3 regions of the Pseudomonas sp. TE21435 genome follow, and region 3 is predicted to be linked to each of the others. Evidence: predicted binding sites of a transcription regulator. Region 3 holds the regulator's gene; each other region holds the start of a gene.
The links. Region 3 encodes FliA, which starts transcription of late flagellar genes. Its sites were predicted from a motif close to CTAAAGTTTNNNNNNNNNNNGCCGNTAA; they were not measured.
Positions count from the first base shown of each region.

Region 1: motA (flagellar motor stator protein MotA) is a predicted target of FliA. The motif match lies at 3,082-3,109, and genes of this name have one in related genera.
Region 2: ACZ9C1_RS12690 (flagellar protein MotY) is a predicted target of FliA. The motif match lies at 3,314-3,341, and genes of this name have one in related genera.

Region 1 covers NZ_JBWBQZ010000001.1:3,518,899-3,524,463, reverse strand. Annotated here, with positions in the region: gene asd (archaetidylserine decarboxylase) at 1-643, opposite strand, end outside; gene rhdA (thiosulfate sulfurtransferase) at 653-1,462, opposite strand; gene ACZ9C1_RS15915 (HDOD domain-containing protein) at 1,508-3,043, opposite strand; gene motA (flagellar motor stator protein MotA) at 3,174-4,025, shown strand; gene motB (flagellar motor protein MotB) at 4,029-5,045, shown strand; gene ACZ9C1_RS15900 (molecular chaperone Tir) at 5,078-5,557, opposite strand.
Region 2 covers NZ_JBWBQZ010000001.1:2,807,832-2,813,396, forward strand. Annotated here, with positions in the region: gene ACZ9C1_RS12675 (response regulator transcription factor) at 1-71, opposite strand, end outside; gene ACZ9C1_RS12680 (hypothetical protein) at 572-907, shown strand; gene ACZ9C1_RS12685 (argininosuccinate synthase) at 951-2,168, opposite strand; gene ACZ9C1_RS12690 (flagellar protein MotY) at 2,297-3,277, opposite strand; gene pyrC (dihydroorotase) at 3,408-4,454, shown strand; gene rnt (ribonuclease T) at 4,514-5,125, shown strand; gene ACZ9C1_RS12705 (peroxiredoxin) at 5,195-5,565, opposite strand, start outside.
Region 3 covers NZ_JBWBQZ010000001.1:2,428,959-2,434,523, forward strand. Annotated here, with positions in the region: gene ACZ9C1_RS10930 (chemotaxis protein CheA) at 1-907, opposite strand, end outside; gene ACZ9C1_RS10935 (protein phosphatase CheZ) at 920-1,708, opposite strand; gene ACZ9C1_RS10940 (chemotaxis response regulator CheY) at 1,728-2,102, opposite strand; gene fliA (RNA polymerase sigma factor FliA) at 2,208-2,948, opposite strand; gene fleN (flagellar synthesis regulator FleN) at 2,945-3,778, opposite strand; gene flhF (flagellar biosynthesis protein FlhF) at 3,893-5,206, opposite strand; gene flhA (flagellar biosynthesis protein FlhA) at 5,218-5,565, opposite strand, start outside.

The DNA.
Region 1 (5,565 bases), 1.1 Mb from region 3:
CGGCCCAGACAGTCTCGATCGAGGCGACGATCATCGCGCCGACCAGTACCACGGCCATCGGGCCGCGCTCGGTGTCGAACAGGCAGACCGCGCGCTCGTTACGTGCGAACAGCTCCGGTACGTTCTCTGCGGTGGTCTGGTTGACCGAGAACAGCCGGCCCGGCACATAGACCATTTCGCGCAGGGTGCCGGCCAGCGGCATGTGCACGCGGTGGTAGTCCTTGGGCGACAGGTAGATGGTGGCAAATTCGCCGCCCATGAACGGCGCGGCCAGGGCCGGGTCGCCGCCGAGCAGCTCCAGGGCGCTGTAGCCGTGGCCCTTGGCCTGGAAGATGCGGCCGTGCTCGATCGGGCCGAGCTGGCTGACCGCGCCGTCGGCCGGGCAGAGGATCGCGCCGGGGGTCTCGTCCAGCGGGCGGGCGCCGGGCTTGAGGGCGCGGGTGAAGAAGGCGTTGAAGTGCTCGTAGGCGCTGAGGTCTTCGACCAGTGCCTCGGACATGTTCACCTGGTAGCGCTTGGCGAACCAGGCGGTGAAGGCGTTCTTGAACCAGCGTGCGCGGCACTCGGCGACGCAGCCGGCCAGCCGCGACAGCAGGTGGTGCGGCAGCAGGTACTGGCTGATGATGAACAAGCGGGATTTCATTGAGCGTCCTTAAACTTCGACGGGCGTGTCGGGGTGGTTGCCCCATTCGCCCCAGGAACCGGCATAGCCCTTCACCCGTGGATAGCCGAGGGCCTTGGCCACGAGGTAGGTGAAGCCGGAGCGGTGGTGGGTCTGGCAATGGGTGATCACTTCCTTGTCGGGGGTGATGCCCAGGTTTTGCAGGACTTCGGCGATATCCTCGCGGATGCGCAGGTGGTCGTTGAGGTCCATGCCGGCGGTCCACTCGAAGTTGATCGCGCCGGGAATATGCCCGCCTTTGGCAGCCAGCACTTTCTCGCCGCTGTATTCCAGTGGTCCGCGCGCGTCCCAGATGACCAGGTCGGCGGCGCCCAGGCGGCTTTGCAGGTACTCGCGGGTGGCGGTGGGCTCCGGGTGCAGGCGCAGGTTCACCGCGCCGCCCATGCTGGCGGGCACCTCGGTGGACAGTTTGTCCGCCGGCCAGGCCTGTATGCCGCCGTTCAGGTAGTGATAGCGCTGGTGGCCAATCACGTCGAGCAGCCAGATGAAACGGCCGGCCCAGCCGCCGCCTTCGTCGTCGTAGACCACATAGACCGCATCGTCGCGATGACCGAGTTCGGCGAACAGCTTTTCCAGGTCGGCGCGTGCCGGCAGCAGGCCAGGTGCAGGCGGCTGTCCCAGCTGGGTGCGCTTGGGATCGACGAAGCGCGCCCCGGGGATGTGGCCGCTGCCATAGCGGTTGGCGCTGGTCAGGTCGACCAGGATCAGTTGCGGCGATTCCAGGCGCGGCAGCAGGTCCTCGGCTTCGATCACCAGGGGCAAGCCGGAAAAGTCAGTCATCCACGGTCTCCAGGGTGCAAAGGGGGCGATTGTAGCGCAAGGCAATCATGAATGGCGGTTGCCGAAGAGGGCCAGGGCGCGCTCGATGCATTGCACGGTTTTACCGAATGCCTGCACGCTGACATCGGCCAGCGGTTTGCCGTCCTGGTCCGCCACCGCCAGCATCAGCACCTGGTCGCCGACCGCCAGCGAGCGCAGCAGCAGGTGTTCGCTGCGGAAGAATGCGCGCAGTGGCGCCGGCAGCAGTGCGGTGAACTGGGCGTGATTTTCGGGCGTCAGGCGCAATTGCCCGGCCTTGCTCATCAGTTTCTGCAGGAGTTTGTTCTGCGCGATCGGCAACGCAATGACGCCGGCTTCCTTGGGCAGGCCCGCAGTCTGCTGCACCCGCAGGTAGTCGGTAGCCTTGTCCAGGCTCAGCAGCATCAGACGCTGCATGCCGCACGCCAGCAGCGCTTCGCGGGCCTGGGTGGCCAGGTGCACGGTATTGCTGAACGGGCTCGGCTGGGCGAGCAACTCCTGGCACAACCTGCGCCAGCGACCAAGGTCCTCGGTGCTGGGCGGTGGCGGCGTGAGCATGTCCGGGTGTGGACGGCGCTGGTGCCAAGGCCAGATCAGCGCCTCGGCCGGGTGGAACAGGGCATGCCGGGCGTGATGGCGGGCACTGGCCGCGGCCTGCTGGTGAACCTGCTGCTGGACATCGTCCAGCGTGGTCTGCAGATAGAGGGCTGTAAGCAGCTGCCAGCGCAGCAAATGCGGATTGTCCCAGCCGACCTGGGCGGCCAGGGCAAGGCCGTTGGCCAGCAGCACGGTATTCGGGGGCTGGTTGAACCAGCGGCGCAGGGCCGGCTCTTCGTCCAGGCGCTGCTGCTGGACAAGCGGGTCCTGCTCGCGGGCGATGCTTAGCACCTGCGCCAGCTGTTCGCGCTCGTCCATCAGCAGGCGGTAACCCTGGGTCACCCACTCGGGCAGGCGCCAGTGCTCGGCCATGGCCTGGCACAGTAGCATGATGCGCACGCCGAACAGTTGCTGTTCGACTTCAGCGGCTTCCTCGCCCTTGTGGATAACTCGCAGCTCCCAGGTATCCAGCAGCTTGGGATAGACCAGGGCCAGCGGCCACAGGGGCGAGAGGAACAGCAGGCTGCCCCAGTGGATCTCCTGCCACAGGCGCGCCAGGCGGCTGGCGAACAGGCCGTTGGCTTGCTGGGTGGCATGCTGGCTGATCAGCAGGAACTGGCGCAGGACCGGCGGGATCTCGTCGGCCGGCAGCGATGGCAGGCGTGCCAGCAGTTGGCTGACGCGGGCCAGGCCAAGGCGGTTCAGGGCTATTTCCAGGCTCTCGGCCGGTTCGGCCTGGCTGGCGTTGGCCGGGTGGTTGGCCTCGCGCAACACGCAGAGCACCAGCGCGGGGCTATCCTGCATCAGTTCGGCGATATCGCGCAGGGAGCGACGGCTGTCGTTGATAGCCTGCAGCACCCGATCATGGCTCTCTTTCGGCACCGGTACGCGGACCCCGTCGAGCAGCTTGATCCAGGCCTCTAGACTCGACGGAGCCTGACTTGGCACCTTGGTTTCAATTGGCATATTGACATCAGTCCGAACTGGCTTTTCGCAATGAGTGGCTATAGTCTGGCGCAGTTCTGCCGATAAGTAGAAGAAGAGTTTTCAAGCTTCCGTTCCCTATCCTGACCACGACAGCAAGTGCTTCCAACTTATGGCTAAAATTATCGGCATCATCGTCGTATTCGCGAGCGTGCTCGGCGGCTACGTGCTTTCCCACGGCAAGATCGCGGCACTGATCCAGCCGTTTGAAGTGCTGATCATCGGCGGCGCGGCCTTTGGTGCGTTCCTCCAGGCCAACCCTGGTTACATGACCATGCATGTGATCAAGAAGTCGCTGAAGATGTTCGGCACCCGTTTCACCCACACCTTCTACCTGGAAGTGCTGGGCCTGGTGTACGAGATCCTCAACAAGAGCCGTCGTGAAGGCATGATGGCGATCGAAGGCGACATCGAGGACGCCGCGGCCAGCCCGATCTTCGCCAAGTACCCGGCGGTGCTGGGTGATGAGCGCATGACCGCGTTCATCTGCGATTACCTGCGGATCATGTCCACCGGCAACATGGCGCCCCACGAGCTCGAAGGCCTGTTCGACATGGAGCTGCTGAGCATGAAGGAAGAGCTCGAGCACCCGTCCCACGCAGTGACCGGGATCGCCGACGGCATGCCCGGCTTCGGTATCGTCGCGGCGGTACTGGGTATCGTGGTGACCATGGCCTCGCTGGGTGACGGTGACCAGAAGTCCATCGGCCTGCACGTCGGTGCGGCGTTGGTCGGTACCTTCTTCGGTATTCTTGCTGCCTACGGCTTCTTCGGCCCGTTGGCCAATGCCCTGCGCCATGATGCCAAGGAAGAGTTGAACGTCTACGAGGCGATCAAGGCCTCGCTGGTGGCCTCGGCTTCCGGCATGCCGCCGTCGCTGGCGGTCGAGTTCGGTCGCAAGGTGCTGTACCCGGCGCACCGCCCGAGCTTCGCCGAGCTGGAACAAGCAGTACGCGGTCGCTAAGCCATGGAGAACAATCAGCCCATCATCGTCAAGCGCGTCAAGCGCTTTGGCGACGGCCATCACGGCGGCGCCTGGAAAATCGCCTTCGCCGACTTCGCCACGGCGATGATGGCGTTCTTCCTGGTGCTGTGGTTGCTGTCGACCGCCACGCCTGAGCAGAAGATCGCAATCGCCGGTTACTTCAAGGACCCGATCGGTTTCTCCGAAAGCGGTACGCCCTACATCATCGATCTGGGTGGCTCGCCAGAACTGGCACCGGAAAAGACCATCAACCCGGAAGTGAAGTCCGAGCCGACGCCGGATACCAGCCTGCAACTGGACAAGGATCAGGTCGAGACCATGGCCGAGCAGGTCGAGCGCGAGCGCCTCGAGCTGCTGCTGCAGGAGCTGCAGAACAAGGTCGAGGAAAACCCGCAGCTGCAGAAGTTCAAGGACCAGATCCTGTTCGAGATCACCCAGGACGGCCTGCGCATCCAGATCATGGATGCCGAGAACCGGCCGATGTTCGACCTGGGCAGCGCACGCCTGCAGCCGTACTTCGAAGACATCCTGCTGGCCATGGCCGACACCATCAAGGCGGTGCCGAACAAGATCAGCATCAGTGGCCATACCGATGCCAAGCCGTACTCCGGTACCGGCGATTTCGGTAACTGGGAGCTGTCGGCCAACCGCGCGAATGCGGCGCGTCGTGCATTGGTCGCTGGGGGCTATCCGGATGAGCAGGTGGCCCGCGTGGTCGGTTATGCTTCGTCGTCGCTGTTCGACCGTGCCAACCCGTTCAACCCGGTCAACCGCCGTATCGACATCATCGTCCTCACCAAAAAGGCGCAGCGCGATATCGAGGGTGAACAGGGCAAACCGGAGGCTGCGCCGCCTGCCGCTGACACACCGCCTGCGAGCGCAGCGCCAGGTGCGGCCGCGACACCGGGCGATACGCCGATGCAGCCGCGTGAGCTGCGCCAGAAGCTGAACATCTTCGAAGATGGCGTATTGAAGATGGACGAGGCCAAAGACCAGTAAGTAACAGGGGCCGCTTTGCGGCCCCGATGCATTCAGAACCCCCGCCTGATCTTGGCCTTGAGATCGGCATGGAAGAAATCCGCATTGTCCCTGTCCGACACTGCGCCGCCCCCGGCCGGCGAAGCCATGGCCCGGCCAAAGGTCTGTTCGTCATGATAGGCGCGCACGAACAGGTCGATATGCTCTCGCTCCCGCATTACTGGCCACTTGCCCAAGCGCTGCGGCAGGTCAGTCGAGCCAGCATGGTAGAAAGTCACCCGCCGATGCGCCATGGCCGCAGCGCCCAGTAGCCAGGCCGTCCACCAGCCTTCGGCATGGGCCTCGCAGAGCACTCCGATCCAGTGAGTGGCATCGGCCATGTGTTGGCAAAAGCTGCCATGCAGGTCGTCGTGGGTCTGCCCTTCACTGTCGAAGGGGACGAGTTGGGTGGGAATGCCTTCTAGTAGCAGCCACTCGTTCAGGATGAAGGCATCGAGCCGTTCGTTCTGGTGGTAACTGATGAATACCGGCATCTGTGCTG
Region 2 (5,565 bases), 380 kb from region 3:
TGCCGTTCCATCAGCATGCGTACGGCCAGGCGAATGACCGGGTGATCATCCACGATCAGCACTTTATTCATGCGATTCCCATTGATACGTTATTTTTAGTTCGATAGACCACCACACCCGAGCATAACGATTATTTATGCAGCGGTTTCCCTGGTAAATTCACCGAAAGAAGCGGCCTACAATTAATAGAGACTCTTCCTACGCACTACCCCTTTCACAAAATGTAATAGATACAGGTTCGTCGCAACGATTCAGAAAGTAACAGCCGGAAGAATTGGATCCAAGTGCCATTGAGTCACACTTCACGCGGGAAAATTCGACTGTACACACTGGATAAAGGTAGGCGTCGAACGCGGCGACTTGGCCAGGGAGGGAAACGAGGCACGCTTAATTACAGTGGGGAAAACACGCTACAGATGGGCAAAGCATCACCAGGCCCTCATCATGAACCGCGACCCCATCAGTCCGTTGACCCTTATCGCTGTCTTTGCCGGCGTGATCGAAGCGTCTGCCCTGGCATCACTCCCGTTCCTCAGCGAAGACAGCCAGGACCCTGTACACCTGGTTCCTGGTGGGCTTCCCGTTCTTCCTCACCGTACTGTTCTTTCTTACCCTCAACTTCAACACTCGCTCGCTGTTTGCACCTGACAGCAATGCCCGCAGCGCCCGCAAGCCTTTACGCACACCTGTCTCAGGGAGCAAAGGCGCGATGATCATCGCCATTTCCGGAGCCGACAGTCAGAAGATCATCGAAAACCATGTACTGCGAATGATCGATCGCCCCCACGGGCGACAACGACGCTGGGTGCTGTACAACCTGGATACGCGCACCTGTATCCATCTCTCAGCCGTGCCCATGCAGGATGACGAGACCGCGACCGCCACCGAAGCAGAAACCCAGGCATGAAAAAACCCGGCCAAGGCCGGGTTTTTCGTACGCTCGTGGCTGCTTACAGCAGCGAACGGCCTTTGTTGGCCGCGATACGCATACGCAATGCATTGAGCTTGATGAAGCCCGCGGCATCGGCTTGGTTGTAAGCCCCGCCGTCTTCCTCGAAGGTCGCAATGTTGGCATCGAACAGAGAATCGTCCGACTTGCGCCCCACGACGGTGACATTGCCCTTGTACAGCTTCAGGCGAACAACGCCATTCACGTTGAGCTGCGAGGCGTCGATCATCTGCTGCAGCATCAGACGCTCCGGGCTCCACCAGTAGCCGGTGTAGATCAGGCTGGCGTACTTGGGCATCAGCTCATCCTTCAGGTGAGCGACTTCGCGGTCCAGGGTAATCGACTCGATGGCGCGGTGAGCCTTGAGCATGATGGTGCCGCCCGGGGTCTCGTAGCAACCGCGCGACTTCATGCCGACATAGCGGTTCTCGACGATGTCCAGGCGGCCGATGCCGTTGGCGCCGCCAATGCGGTTGAGCTCGGCCAGCACGGTGGCCGGGGTCTTCTCGACGCCGTCGATGGCGACGATGTCACCGTTGCGGTAGGTCAGCTCGATGTAGGTGGCCTGGTCCGGGGCATTCTCCGGGGAGACGCTCCATTTCCACATGTCTTCCTCGTGCTCGGTCCAGGTATCTTCCAGGACACCGCCTTCGTAGGAGATGTGCAGCAGGTTGGCGTCCATCGAGTACGGCGACTTCTTCTTGCCGTGACGCTCGATCGGGATACCGTGCTTCTCGGCGTAGTCCATCAGCTTCTCGCGGGACAGCAGATCCCACTCACGCCATGGCGCGATGACCTTGACGCCAGGCTTGAGCGCATAGGCACCGAGCTCGAAACGCACCTGGTCGTTGCCCTTGCCGGTGGCACCGTGGGAAATGGCATCGGCGCCGGTTTCGTTGGCGATTTCGATCAGGCGCTTGGCGATCAGCGGGCGGGCGATGGAAGTACCCAGCAGGTACTCGCCTTCGTAGACGGTGTTGGCGCGGAACATCGGGAAAACGAAATCACGCACGAACTCTTCGCGCAGGTCGTCGATGTAGATTTCTTTCACGCCCATCGCCTGGGCCTTGGCGCGGGCCGGCTCGACCTCCTCGCCCTGGCCGAGGTCAGCGGTGAAGGTCACCACTTCACAGTTGTAGGTGTCCTGCAGCCACTTGAGAATCACCGAAGTATCAAGGCCGCCGGAATACGCCAATACGACCTTTTTTACGTCCGCCATGCCATCACTCCACGGGGTTGTACGGAAAGCCGATGATTCTACCGGCCTTGCCGAAAAATTTACAATGGGGCGACAGCTTGTGACGACAAAGCGACAGGAATTGTCGAGAGCGCGACCCGCTGTCGCACTCAGGATTTCGCAGGCGCGGGCTGGGTGGCAGCGGCCGCAGGCGTCGCAGGCGCAGGTGCGGTAGCCGCGGGTGCCGGAGCCGCCGGCGCAACCGGTGGCGCCGGCTTCTCCAGCGGTTTCTCGACCGGTGTCACACGCTCGAGCTGGATGTTCACCCGGCGGTTTCGCGCCCGGTTGGCGACAGAGTTGTTCTTCGCCAGTGGATAGCGCTCGCCGTGGAACCGCACGGTGATCTGCTCTTCCGGCACGCCATGGGCCTTGAGGTAGTCGGCAACCGCCAGCGCCCGTCGACGCGAGGTGTCACGGTTGGTCAGACGGTTGCCGCTGTTGTCGGAATGGCCGTTGAGCTCGATGCGGTTGACCGTCGGATCGGCCTTCAGATAATCGAGCAGCACATCCAGGCGAGCGCGCGCCGAGCTGTCCAGCTCGATACCGCCACCGGGGAAGCCGACCTGGGTCTGACGGATCTGGTCATAGTTCATCGGCAGCAGCTTGGCAGCACACAGTTGGTAGTCGCTGTAGGCCTTGGCGAAGCTGACTGGCATCACCTGCACTTGCATCGGCCGGCCACCCTCGCCCCGGTAGTTGCGCACCACCGTGCTACGGCCATCGAGCAGGCCATTGATCAGGCGGCTGGCCTGCCCCTGGCTGGAGGTGAACAGCACGCCAGTGCGGGCCATGTGCACCGCACCAAGGTTGATATCGCCCCGCCCTGGCTGCCAGGGGGCTGCGGCGGCCAGCAAGGTGGCGGAACCGGCGCCGAGGACGTTGCTGTCCGAACGCAGCTGGAACGTCGGTTGTTCGCCGGCACGGCGCACGAACTCGCCGCTGCCGAAACCGTCGATCGGCTGGATCAAGCGACATTCGAACTGATCACCCTCGACTTTCCAGGCGACGTTCTCCACGCGGGTCTGGAAGGTCATGGCCCCGGCCGGCAGGCTGGCGACAAGGGTGAACAGGGCTAGGTAACGCTGGCGCACGGTCGGCTCCACTGATTCTGACGGCTTACCTGAATGCTATCGGACGCCCGTCGGAAAACTTGATAGCCGTGCTCGAACAGGGGTTTTCCGGTAGCATTGGCTTCTGAGTTCGACCCGCCTGGAATCTCCAATGTCCGATCGCCTGACCCTCCTGCGCCCCGACGACTGGCACATCCATCTGCGCGATGGTGCCGTCCTGCCTCACACCGTCGGTGACGTGGCGCGTACCTTCGCCCGCGCCATCATCATGCCCAACCTGGTTCCGCCGGTGCGCAACGCCGTCGAGGCCGATGCCTACCGCGCCCGCATCCTTGCCGCACGCCCCGCCGGCAGCCGTTTCGAGCCACTGATGGTGCTGTATCTTACCGACCGCACCAGCCCGGAAGACATCCGCGCCGCCAAGGCCAGTGGGATCGTGTTCGCCGCCAAGCTCTACCCGGCCGGCGCCACCACCAACTCCGATTCGGGCGTGACCAGCATCGACAACATTTTCCCGGCAATCGAGGCCCTGGCCGAAACCGGCATGCCCCTGCTGGTGCATGGTGAGGTCACGCGCAGTGAAATCGACGTGTTCGACCGCGAGAAGCGCTTCATCGACGAGCACATGCGCCGCCTGGTCGAGCGCTTCCCGACCCTGAAAGTGGTGTTCGAGCACATCACCACCGCCGACGCCGCGCAGTTCGTCACCGAGGCGCCGGCCAACGTCGGTGCCACCATCACCGCCCAGCACCTGCTGTACAACCGCAACCACATGCTGGTCGGCGGTATCCGCCCGCACTTCTATTGCCTGCCGATCCTCAAGCGCAACACCCACCAGGTTGCGTTGCTGGATGCCGCGACCAGCGGCAACCCGAAGTTCTTCCTCGGTACCGACTCGGCGCCTCACGCCAAGCATGCCAAGGAAGCCGCCTGCGGCTGCGCCGGCTGCTACACCGCCTACGCCGCCATCGAGTTGTATGCCGAGGCGTTCGAGCAGCGCAATGCGCTGGACAAGCTCGAAGGCTTCGCCAGCAAGCATGGCCCTGACTTCTACGGCCTGCCGCGCAATACCGACACCATCACCCTGGTGAGAGAGCAATGGACAGCGCCGGACAGCCTGCCCTTCGGTGACACCACCGTCATTCCCCTGCGCGCTGGTGAAACACTGCGCTGGCGCCTGCAGGAGGACAACGCGTGAGCGAAGATCTGTACGAAGACGACCAGGACAGCCAGGTCAGCAGCGGCTCGCGCCATCCGATGGCCGAGCGTTTCCGCGGCTACCTGCCCGTGGTGGTGGATGTCGAGACTGGTGGCTTCAACAGCGCTACCGACGCGCTGCTGGAGATTGCCGCCGTCACCATCGGCATGGATGAAAAGGGCTTCCTGTTCCCCGAGCACACCTACTTCCATCGGGTCGAACCGTTCGAGGGCGCCAATATCGAGGCCGCCGCGCTGGAGTTCACCGGCATCAAGCTCGATCACCCGCTGCGCATGGCGGTGAGCGAGGAAAGCGCGCTGACCGATATTTTCCGCGGCGTGCGCAAGGCGCTGAAGGCCAATGGCTGCAAGCGGGCGATCCTGGTGGGGCATAACAGCAGCTTCGACCTGGGTTTCCTCAATGCTGCGGTGGCGCGCAACGATATCAAGCGCAACCCGTTCCACCCGTTCTCCAGCTTCGATACCGCCACCCTCGCTGGCCTTGCCTACGGCCAGACCGTGCTGGCCCGAGCCTGCCAGAGCGCAGACATCGACTTCGACGGCCGTGAGGCGCATTCGGCGCGTTACGACACCGAGAAGACCGCCGAGCTGTTCTGCGGCATCGTCAATCGCTGGAAAGAGATGGGCGGCTGGCGCGACTTCAACGACTGATCACACGCTTGTAGCTTGAAGCATAAAAAAACCGGCCACCAGGGCCGGTTTTTTCATGCGCTTGGCAATTTACAGCTTGCCAGCGTTCTCGCTCAGGTAAGCCGCGACACCTTCCGGCGAAGCGTTCATGCCCTTGTCGCCTTTCTTCCAGTTGGCCGGGCAGACTTCGCCGTGCTCTTCGTGGAATTGCAGGGCGTCGACCAGGCGCAGCAGCTCGTCCATGTTGCGGCCCAGCGGCAGGTCGTTGACGATCTGCGAGCGGACAACACCGTTGGTGTCGATCAGGAAGGCACCACGGAAGGCCACGCCGCCTTCGGACTCGACGTCGTAGGCCTTGCAGATTTCGTGGGTCATGTCGGCTGCCAGGGTGTACTTGACCTGGCCGATGCCGCCATTGTTGACCGGGGTGTTGCGCCAGGCGTTGTGAGTGAAGTGCGAGT
Region 3 (5,565 bases):
CGGCGACGGCGGCGGCTGGCGCCTCGGCCACAACCGCCTCGCCAGAGAACTTGCCCTTGCCGTGCAACTGGTCGAGCAACGCCTCGAATTCGTGTTCGGTGATGCTCTCGTCAGCCGCCGCTGGTGCCGCGGTGGCTGCAGGCGCAGCGACGCCAGGCAATGCATCGACGGCGAAGGTGCCCTTGCCGTGCAACTGATCGAGCAGCGACTCGAACTCGTCGTCGGTGATCTCATCACTGGCAGGGGCAACGGCCGCTGGCTCACTGGCAGCGGCATCGGGCGAGAACTGGCCTTTGCCGTGCAGCTGGTCGAGCAACGACTCGAATTCGGCGTCGGTAATCTCGTCACCACCCGCGCTGACCTGCTCACCCTGCAATTGCTCGTGAACCTGGGCTTCAGCCTTGACTGCATCAAGCGAATCGAGCAGTTGCTCGAACTCGGTGTCGGTGATGTCGGGCTCGGCAGCCGGCGCTTCGGCGACAACAGCCACCTCGACCGGGGCCGGTTCGTCGGCGCCAGCGGGCTCGGCCAGGCGCGACAGCGCCGCCAGCAGCTCACGGGTGGCCGGCGTGACGTCGGTGCGCTCGCGCACCTGGCCGAACATGCTGTTGACCGTGTCGAGTGCTTCGAGCACCACGTCCATCAGTTCCGCGTCGACCCGGCGCTCACCTTTGCGCAGGATGTCGAACACGTTCTCGGCAATGTGGCAGCACTCCACCAACTCATTGAGCTGAAGGAAGCCGGCGCCCCCTTTTACAGTGTGGAAACCGCGGAAAATCGCGTTGAGCAGGTCCGCATCATCGGGCCGGCTTTCCAGCTCGACCAATTGCTCGGACAGTTGCTCGAGGATTTCGCCGGCTTCTACCAGGAAATCCTGAAGGATTTCTTCATCGGCGCCGAAGCTCATTAAACGTGCTCCTTAAAAACCCAGGCTGGACAACAGATCGTCGACATCGTCCTGGCTGGACACGACGTCTTCACGCTTATCGGCATGAATCTGCGGACCTTCACCCCGAGTCGGATGTTTTTCTTGATCTTTTTCAGCACGCAGCTGCTGGTGGTCATGTTCGATACCGGCAAAGCGGTCGACCTGGCTTGCCATCAGCACGAGCTTGAGCAGATTGCTTTCGACTTCGGTGACCAGGGTGGTCACCCGTTTGATCACCTGGCCGGTGAGATCCTGATAATCCTGGGCCAGGACAATATCGTTGATATGGCCGGCGACCTTCTGATTACCTTCGGCGCTGTGCGTCAGGAAACTGTCCACACGCTTGACCAGCTCACGGAACTCCGGCGCCGCCACTTCGCGACGCATGAAGCGCTGCCAGTCGGCGGACAGGCTCTGGGCCTCGGCGGCGAGGTCGTTGAGCACCGGGGTGCACGCCTCCGCCAGGTCCATGGTGCGGTTGGCCGCACCTTCGGTCAGACGGACCACGTAGGAGAGGCGCTCGGCGGCATCGGTAATCTGCGACACTTCCTCGGCCTGCGGCATGGCCGGGTCGATCTGGAAGTTGACGATTGCACTGTGCAGTTCGCGGGTGAGCTTGCCGACTTCCTGGTACAGCCCGCGGTCGCGGGTCTGGTTCAGTTGGTGGATCAGCTGCACCGCCTCACCGAAGCGGCCGCGCTCCAGGCTCTCGACCAGCTCCTGCGCATGCTTCTTCAGGGTTGATTCGAACTCACCCAAAGAGTTGTTGGTTGACTCCATTGCGCCCCCCAGACGTGACTCAGCCGTTGACGCGTTCGAAGATCTTTTCGATCTTTTCTTTCAGCGCCAGGGCGGTGAAAGGCTTGACCACATAGCCGTTCACGCCGGCCTGGGCAGCTTCGATGATCTGCTCGCGCTTGGCTTCCGCGGTGACCATCAGCACCGGCAGGTGCTTGAGGCGCTCGTCGGCGCGAACGGCGCGCAGCAGGTCGATACCAGTCATGCCCGGCATGTTCCAGTCGGTCACCAGAAAGTCAAAATGCTCGCTGGTGAGCATCGGCAGTGCCGTGTTGCCGTCATCAGCTTCCTTGACGTTGGTGAACCCCAGGTCACGCAACAGGTTCTTGATGATCCGCCGCATCGTCGAAAAGTCGTCAACGATGAGGATTTTCATGTCTTTGTTCAATTAGACCTCCAAGCAGTCTTAAACGCGCTCGGCGCCGAGCGCGCGCTCAATCAATTCGGCACTACAAAAAAAACGACTGCACTGAACCCGGGTTCAACGTGCCCGCCACTCCCCAAGGCGGCTGCGCAAACGCGCGGCGCACTGGCTGTGCAACTGGCTGACACGCGATTCGCTGACCCCCAGCACCTCACCGATTTCCTTGAGGTTCAGCTCTTCGTCGTAGTACAGCGCCAGGACCAGGCGTTCGCGCTCCGGCAGGTTGGCGATCGCATCGGCCAGCGCAGCCTGGAAGCGCTCGTCTTCCAGGTCACGCGCCGGCTCCAGCTGGCCGCTGGCTCCGTCCTCGTGCAGCCCTTCATGTTCGCCGTCCTGCAGCAGATCGTCGAAACTGAACAGGCGGCTGCCCAAGGTGTCATTCAAAATCCCGTAGTAATCATCGAGACTCAATTGGAGTTCGGCAGCAACCTCGTGATCTTTAGCGTCGCGGCCAGTCTTTGCTTCGACACAGCGGATCGCGTCACTGACCATGCGCGTATTGCGGTGTACCGAACGTGGCGCCCAATCGCCCTTGCGCACCTCGTCGAGCATGGCGCCGCGAATACGGATACCGGCGTAGGTTTCGAAACTGGCACCCTTGCTGGCATCGTATTTGTTGGCCACTTCCAGCAAGCCGATCATCCCGGCCTGGATCAGATCCTCGACCTGGACGTTGGCCGGCAAGCGCGCCAGCAGGTGATAGGCGATACGCTTGACCAACGGCGCATAGCGTTCGATCAGCTCGTACTGCGCATCCTTGGCGGCCTTGCTGTACATCTTGAAACCGCTCGCGTTCATAGCACCGGCCCTGCACTGGTGGGCTGCACCAGGCGCTCGACAAAGAATTCCAGGTGCCCACGCGGGTTGGCAGGCAGCGGCCAGCTGTCGACCTTCTGCGCGATGGCCTTGAACGCCAGCGCGCACTTGGACCGAGGGAAGGCCTCATAGACCGCCCGCTGCTTCTGCACGGCCTTGCGCACGCATTCGTCGTAAGGCACGGCACCGACGTATTGTAGGGCGACGTCGAGGAAGCGGTCCGTGACCTTGGTCAACTTGGCGAAAAGGTTGCGGCCTTCCTGCGGGCTCTGGGCCATGTTGGCCAGCACACGGAATCGATTCATCCCGTAATCGCGGTTGAGCAGCTTGATCAGCGCATAGGCGTCGGTGATCGAGGTCGGCTCGTCGCACACCACCAGCAGCACTTCCTGGGCGGCGCGAACGAAACTGACCACCGAGTCACCGATACCCGCAGCCGTGTCGATCACCAGCACATCGAGGTTGTCGCCGATGTCGCTGAAGGCCTGGATCAGGCCGGCGTGTTGCGCGGGCGCCAGGTGCACCATGCTCTGCGTGCCGGAGGCCGCCGGGACGATGCGCACACCACCCGGCCCCTGCAACAGCACATCACGCAGCTCGCAACGGCCTTCGATCACGTCGGCGAGGGTGCGCTTGGGCGTGAGCCCCAACAGAACGTCGACATTGGCCAGGCCCAGGTCGGCATCCAGCAACATCACCCGGCGGCCGAGTTCGGCCAGCGCCAGGGACAGGTTCACTGAAACGTTAGTCTTGCCGACGCCACCTTTGCCACCGGTCACGGCGATCACCTGTACGGGATGCATGCTACCCATGTCTGTTCTTTACCTTGTCTCGCTTGGACCCAGGCCACATGAGGGGCTGAACATTCAAGGCCACGGTCCGGCCGGGCAACCCCATGATGTAGGTACTTTGCACAGTATTCACCCTCAACCCGCGCGCTTGCCAGGGTTGTGGTACAGATCAGCGAACATGTCGGCCATGGCCTCGTCGCTGGGCTCTTCCTGCAATTGCACACTGACTGCGCGGCTTACCAACTGGTGCTTGCGCGGTAGCTGCAGGTCGTCGGGAATGCGCGGCCCATCGGTCAGATAGGCCACCGGCAATTCATGACTGATTGCCAGGCTCAGCACTTCGCCGAGGCAGGCCGTTTCGTCGAGTTTGGTCAGGATGCACCCGGCCAGGCCGCAGCGCTTGTAGCTATGGTAGGCGGCGGTGAGCACCTGCTTCTGGCTGGTGGTCGCCAGCACCAGGTAATTCTTTGCGGCGATGCCGCGCCCGGCCAGGGTCTCGAGCTGCATGCGCAGCGCCGGGTCGCTGGCCTGCAGGCCGGCGGTGTCGATCAGCACCACACGTTTGCGCAGCAGCGGCTCCAGGGCCTGGGCCAGCGACTCGCCCGGGTCGACGTAGGTGACCGGCACATTGAGGATGCGGCCCAGCGTCTTGAGCTGTTCCTGGGCGCCAATGCGGAAGCTGTCCATGCTCACCAGCGCCAGGTTGTTCGCGCCGTACTTGAGCACATAGCGGGCGGCCAGCTTGGCCAGCGTGGTGGTCTTGCCCATGCCAGCCGGGCCGACCATGGCGATCACTCCGCCCTCCTCGATCGGTTCGATCTCGGGCACGTCGATCATCCGCGCCAGGTGCGCCAGGACCATGCGCCAGGCATGGCGTGGTTCTTCGATCCCGGCAGTGAGGTCGAGCAGTTCGCGGGCCAGGCCACCGGAAAGGCCGAGGCGCTGAAGCCGGCGCCAGAGGTTGGCCTGCTGCGGCTTGCTGCCTTGCAGCTGGCTCCAGGCGAGCGAACCGAGCTGGACTTCAAGCAGCTCGCGCAAGCCGGTCAGTTCGAAACGCATGGCATCGAACAGACGTGGATCAACGGGTGCCGAGGCTGGCGCGGCAACCGGCGCGGGCTCGTCGACATGAGGCTCGATCAGCGGCTCCGAGGCGGTCAGCGGCTGCCCGGCGAACAATTGCCGGTTGCCGCCTTCGACGGCATCGCCACGCCCGGTCAGTTCGGCCTGGGCGGTAACGATGCGCGACTGGGTCTTGCGCAGCTCGTCTTCGAGCTCTGCGTTGGGCACGCGCGGGGCCAGGGCGGACAGCTTGTAGTCCAGCGCAGCCGTCAGCTCGACACCGCCGGCAATGCGCCGGTTGCCGATGATGGCGGCGTCGGAGCCGAGCTCATCCCGGACCAGCTTCATGGCCTGACGCATATCGGCGGCAAAAAAACGCTTAACTTGCATAACCCACTACCTCAGCCGTTCGGGCCCACGGTGGCAACGATGGTGACTTGCTTGTTGTCAGGTATTTCCTGATACGCCAAAACATGCAAATTCGGTACAGCCAGGCGGCCGAAGCGCGACAGCATGGCGCGGATCGGGCCGGCTACCAGAAGGATGGCCGGCTGGCCCTGCATTTCCTGGCGCTGGGCTGCCTCGATCAACGAACGCTGAAGCTTTTCGGCCATGCTCGGCTCAAGAAGAACACCATCTTCCTGACCCTGCCCGGCCCTTTGCAGACTATTGAGCAAGATCTGTTCCAACCTTGGCTCCAAGGTGATCACAGGCAGCTCGGACTCAACGCCGACAATGCTTTGCACGAT